One region of the Mucilaginibacter gynuensis genome, then DNA from elsewhere that is predicted to be linked to it. Evidence: riboswitches for the same ligand, from Rfam matches in the RefSeq annotation. Region 1 holds a riboswitch; the other holds the start of a gene.
The links. A riboswitch is a leader RNA that binds a small molecule or an ion and turns the genes downstream of it on or off. The one in region 1 is predicted to bind cobalamin.
Positions count from the first base shown of each region.

Region 1 (3,194 bases):
TCTCCAAAAATAGCTATGCCCAATATTCGCAGGATGCTATCCGTTTTTCGCAAACATTAAACGGGTCAACCGCGCGCATAAAGGCAATTGGTGGTGCTGGTACTGCGATAGGCGGCGATTTAAGTTCGGTAAGCGGCAACCCTGCCGGTTTAGGTTTCTTTACCAAATCAGAGATCAGCCTTACGCCTGAATATGACATGCAAAAAACCAAGGCGACGTATTTAGGCAGTACCATGGCGGATAAGAAAAATACAGGGAACCTTAACAATGTTGCCGCGGTATTTTATTCGCGCCTTAATAATAGTAATGCCGATAAAACCAAAGGTTGGCTCAGCGTTAACTTTGGTTTAGGCTACGCCCGTACTAATGATTTTTACGAGAACGTAAGCTACGGTGCTAATAACAACGCCAGCTCAATAAGTGATTATTACGCTAACAGGGCCAATAACAGCGCTGATGACTTGTTAGGCGATTGGGCGTACAGACAAAAACTGATAGATCTTTATTCGGTAGGCGCTAATAGTTCTGAATACCGCAGTAATGTTATTGCCGGTGGCAACAATAATGTAATGCAGAATGGAACGATAACCCGTACGGGCAGTCAATCGGAGTTTAACCTGGCTTTGGGTGCTAACTACAGTAACAAATTGTACATTGGCGGTGCTATTGGTATTGCCAGCATCAGGTATAACTCAACCACCAGCTTTATTGAAAACGGCGATGTTTCCTTACTTGAAAACGGCAACGACGTAAACCACAATTTCACTTCGGTATTTACACAAGATCAATATACTAAAGGAACAGGCGTTAACCTGAAATTAGGTATGATCTATAAACCGGTTGAAGCTGTAAGGTTAGGTTTTAACTTCACATCACCAACCTGGTATAACATGCAGGATTCTTACGCCGAGCGTTTAGATACCCGCATAATAGGTTCAAATACTTTCCAGGACGGTGAAAATTATCCTTTAGAATACGATTTCCGTACGCCATTAAAAGTAGCCGGTGGTTTAGCCGTGTTTATAAAACAATTCGGTTTTATATCGGGCGATGTGGAGTATGTTGATTATTCATCGGCCAAGTTGATGAGTAACGACAGCTACAACAGTACCGATGATAATAATAACATTAAGAGTTTATATAAAGGTACTGTTAACGCGCACGTTGGTGCTGAAGCACGTTTAAGCAGTTTTGCTTATCTGCGTGGCGGTTATGGCGTACAAGGCAACCCTAACAGGGGCGATTTTGGTTCGTCAATTAAAACAGCTTCAGGCGGTATAGGTTTCCGTTCGGGTCCTTATTCTGTTGATGCCACCTACGCGCATATCACAGGTTCACAAACCATATATCCTTACGAAATTGGCGATGCAAGCCCTGCGTCATTCTTGAAAAAGACTAACGATAACTTATATCTCACTTTATCGTACAGGTTCTAAAATACTTATAACTAACTATTTAAAGGCTCGCTGTGTACTACAGCGGGCCTTTTTTGTAAGTACTTACCTATTCGCTATTGATTGGTAAAAGCTAAACGGATATATTTGCCACGAAACGTTCTTTACAAGAAAAATCTTCCAGCAACAGAGGTTACCGGTTAATTCCGGTATTAAAAAGGAACCGTGTGTAAATCACGGGCTGTCGCGCAACTGTAAGTTTTAACGGGTTTGGGCTTATACCCTATCCCCGTAATTGTTAAATACTATGTCACTGTTTGCCCCTGCGCAAATGGGAAGGCCTTTAATAATAAAACAAGCCAGGATACTTGCCACTGCTGTAAAAAAGACAATGCTTTCGCGATTGAAGCTTAGTCAACGGACTTACCCGGAACCTTTATGGCGCCCAACAATTGGGGTGCTGTATGCTGCCGTGTAGCCGTTTCTATCCCAAATTACCGAAAGCATACCGAAAACGTAAGGAGCATTAAAATCAATTTAATGTTTAACTAAAGTTTTATGCGTATGCTCAAAAACAACCTCGGCTACCCACGTATGGGCAGCCACCGACAACTCAAAAAAGCCTGCGAGCAGTATTGGTCAGGCAAAATTGATCAGAAAGAACTTAACCTGGTAGCACGCAAGATCAGGGAAGAAAACTGGCAATTACAGCTTAATTCGGGTATCGACCTGGTACCTTCTAACGATTTTAGCTATTACGATCAGGTGCTTGATATGAGCCTGCTGCTTGGCGCGATACCAACACGGTATACACCTGTGCTATCGTCCGTTTCTAACAACAACGAGCTCGACCTGTACTTTGCTATGGCACGTGGTTATCAAAAAGACGGGCTGGATATTACCGCCATGGAAATGACCAAGTGGTTTGATACCAATTACCATTACATTGTACCCGAGTTTACGGCCGATCAACAATTCAAGGTATTTTCAGAGAAAATTTATGCCGAATACAACCATGCCCGCCAAATTGCAGGCAAGGCGGCTAAACCTGTTCTGTTAGGCCCGGTATCGTACCTGTTGGCGGGTAAAGAAAAAGAAAGCGGCTTTGAAAAGATCGACCTGATCAAAAAATTGGTACCCGTGTATGTTGAGGTAATTAACCAGCTAAAAAGCTATGGCGCTACATGGATACAACTGGATGAGCCTTTTCTTTCGTTAGATTTAAGCAAGAAAGAAAAAGAGGCTTACGTATACGCTTACCAAGAAATTGCCAAACAATGCAATGGCGTCAAACTCTTAGTAGCCACTTATTTTGAAGGCCTGCTTGATAATACCCAGCTTGCCGTTAACCTGCCTGTCGATGCCCTGCATATCGACCTGGTAAGGGCTCCGCAACAACTGGAAGAAGTATTGGCCCTGGTGCCCGATAACCTGATACTATCATTAGGTGTGGTTGACGGACGTAATGTTTGGAAAAACAATTATACCCAATCGCTGGTGCTGATTAACCGGGCTGTTGAGGCCATTGGTGCCGACAGGGTGATGGTAGCGCCATCGTGCTCGTTATTACACACGCCTTTCGATCTTGACCAGGAAACCGAGATCCACCCGGAAATTAAAAACTGGATGGCCTTTGCCAAACAAAAACTACACGAAGTGCAGGAACTGCACCAGATAGCCAACGGCAATACCGAACTGTTAACTGCTAATCAGCAGACTATAGCGGCACGTCAAAAATCTACCTTAATACACAAAACTATCGTGAAAGATCGTGTGGCGGCTATTACTGATAGCGATGCC
Region 1 is NZ_BAABFT010000001.1:444,060-447,253, forward strand. Features, by position in the region: gene ABD894_RS01900 (OmpP1/FadL family transporter) at 1-1,436, shown strand, start outside; cobalamin riboswitch at 1,568-1,784, shown strand; gene metE (5-methyltetrahydropteroyltriglutamate--homocysteine S-methyltransferase) at 1,959-3,194, shown strand, end outside.

Region 2 (3,194 bases), on a different contig from region 1:
CGCTCAATCACATCATGTTCGGCGAAATTGGCGCGTGGCTGTACAAAGGCATTGGCGGTATCTTCCCTGATGAAACACAACCGGGCTTCAAAAACGTATTGCTGAAACCACATTTTGTGCCTAATCTGCAAAACTATGAGTCGTCGCATACAGGTCCTTACGGAAAGATCACCTCATCGTGGAGGCGTAAAGGCAAGGGCGTTAGCTATACCGCTGTAGTACCGGCAAACTCAACCGCTACTATTTATTTCCCGGTAACAGCAGGTCAGCAAGTTTATCTGAGCAACAAAGTAGTAAGCACTACCGATTTCGCTGTCGACACCAAACTATATAAGGTAGAAGCCGGAACGTATACTTTTGAGATAAAGTAAACTAACACATCAATATTTTGAAAGGGCGGTGAAGTATCACTGCCCTTTCTTATTTTGCGGAACTGTGATTAGTGCCAATACACTTATATTGCATTAAATTAGCCATGATAAACGCAGCCGACAACTTCTATCTCCAAAAAGACGAACCCATAAAAGGGTGTTTACTGGCCCTGCGAGAGATCGTACTAAAGCAAGACCCGCTTATCACCACCGCCTGGAAGTATGGGATGCCTTTCTTTTGTTATAGGGGCAAAATGTTTTGCTACTTGTGGGTACACAAAAAGCACGGGCAGCCTTATATAGGCATAGTAGAAGGCACGCGTTTGGAACATCCCGAACTCATCATCGAAAAGCGTTCGCGAATGAAGATCATGCTGTTTGATGCGGAGCAGGATCTGCCAATAACCACCATCGAAGCCATATTACAGGAGGCGCTTGATCTTTACAGAAATGGCGTTATCTTTATAAAATAAAGCTTAAACCTGAACACCTGAAGCAATCAAATGAACAGCATAAATATCTTTAAAATAAAAAACAGACCGTATAATTTATTGGCTTTGGTTGCATTAATTCTTTTGGTTTCGAGCTTTTTGCCCTTAAAAGATAGTTTTGATGTGAACCTGCATGATGCCTATTTCATCATTTCAACAACATCATTTTGTTATACATTGGCGGTGGTGCTGCTTTTAATCTGGACTATATACTTCATCGTTAACCAAAGAACATTATCAAATAAACTTACATGGGCGCATACAACAAGCACCCTATTGCCGGTAATAGCATTTTTAATACTATTATGTTTAAAAACAATGCTTCCCGATACTCCGGTAGACCGATCTTTCTCACTTGAAGAAAGTGCGCAATTATTTTCTGTGATGGATCTCATCACTAAAACAGCACTAATCACCCTGATCATTTTTGGGATAGGGCAAGTAATTGGTGTGGTTAATATATTGGGCGGCTTGATCAAATCGTTGCGGGTTAAACAATCCTAATGCCCTCCGGAATACCGGAGTCAATTCGTCATAATATCCTCGCGATTTCCTTCTCCACCGATAATCGCATTACAAAATCACCAATATTTATGTAGATTTGCAGCGCTTTTGGTTCCCGGTACAATTTTCAGTACCCGGATTAAAAGGGAATCCGGTGTAAATCCGGAACTGTCCCGCAGCTGTAAGCTCCATACAACCAAAGTCCATTCTTAAGTCACTGTGTGCTGCCGCGCATGGGAAGACGGACAAGGGGAGCAAGTCAGAATACCTGCCTCAAGCTTTACTATTTCATAGCTTTCGCGGATAGAAGCTGGAATGAGAATACTTTTCGTGTATTTCATTTTTAGGTGTACCAATTCGGTTTGCTGTGGGTAATTAACTCACAACACACAATGGAATTATCAGTACGTAACACGCTGTTGAAGCGCGTTTACTGTAGTTTTGGCTTATATTTCGCCCTTGTTTTTACAATGGGCATGCTATTGTTTTCCCCTTTTGCATCGGCCCAAAACACCTCAGTAACTGATACTATCCGCAGGGACACTACCAAAGGCCGATTGCTCAACCAAGTTGACATCCGCGGTACCAATAAAAATGACCGTAACACATCATCCACACCATTACAAACCCTTAAAGGCAGGCAATTAGAACGCCTGAACAGTTTTTCAGTAGGTGATGCCATACGTTTTTTTACCGGGGTACAGATAAAAGATTACGGCGGCATCAGTGGCTTAAAAACTGTTAACGTGCGTAGTTTGGGCAGCAACCACACGGCAGTATTTTATGATGGCGTACAGGTAGGCAATGCCCAAAACGGACAGGTTGATCTGGGTAAGTTTTCGTTGGAAAATATTGATGAGATCTCCCTTTACAACGGCCAAAACAGCAATCTTTTTCAACCCGCAAAAGGTTTCTCGTCGGCCAGCGCTTTGTACATTCAATCTAAACAGCCGCAATTCAACGCGGGAGAGCACACCAAACTGAAAGCAGGTTTTAAAAGCGGCTCATTCGGGTTGATTAATCCATCTATACTATGGCAGCAAAAGCTGAATAACAACGTAAGCAGCAACATCAGCGCCGAACTCACCAAAGCTGACGGACGCTATAAGTTCAGGGAAACCAACAGCGTATACGATACTACAGCGGTACGAAACAATACCGATGTGTACGCCCTGCGACTGGAAGGCGGCCTCAACGGAAAGATTGCCGACAGTACAACATGGTCGGCAAAAACCTATTATTACCATTCGGCACGTGGTTTACCAGGTCCTATCATCGGCAACAAATTCAACTATACCCAACGCCAGTGGGACGATAACTTTTTTGTACAGGGCAATTATCGCCACGCATTCAGCAAGCATTACAGCCTGCTGCTTAATGCCAAGTACGCGCACGATAACATGCGCTATCTCGATCCGGAAGCGCCGCCCGTGATTAGAGCGGATACAAGCCTTTTGGAGAACAATTTTCAGCAGCAGGAAATATACATTTCTGCCGCCAACCAGTACCGTGTTACCAATAACTGGAAGTTCGTTTTATCTGCCGATTACCAGTGGAACAAGCTCGATGCCGATCTGGATCACTTTGCTTACCCAACCCGAAACACTTTGCTTACCGCCCTTGCTACACAATTACGTCTGGGCAGGGCAAACCTGCAAGCAACCTTGTTGGGTACTTTTATAATCGATAAAGTAAAGCAGTTTGTATCGGCAGGTAACAAGCAGGAATATACCCCAAGCTTTACAGCCACATGGCAACCATTTGAAAACACCGGCCTCCTATTGAGGGCTTTTTACAAAAGCATTTTCCGGATGCCTACCTTTAACGA
Region 2 is NZ_BAABFT010000002.1:280,664-283,857, forward strand. Features, by position in the region: gene ABD894_RS04475 (alpha-L-rhamnosidase) at 1-371, shown strand, start outside; gene ABD894_RS04480 (DUF1801 domain-containing protein) at 476-844, shown strand; gene ABD894_RS04485 (hypothetical protein) at 875-1,366, shown strand; cobalamin riboswitch at 1,459-1,656, shown strand; gene ABD894_RS04490 (TonB-dependent receptor plug domain-containing protein) at 1,759-3,194, shown strand, end outside.
Region 2: linked by a shared signal. The riboswitch ahead of ABD894_RS04490 (TonB-dependent receptor plug domain-containing protein) and the one ahead of metE (5-methyltetrahydropteroyltriglutamate--homocysteine S-methyltransferase) in region 1 are both predicted to bind cobalamin.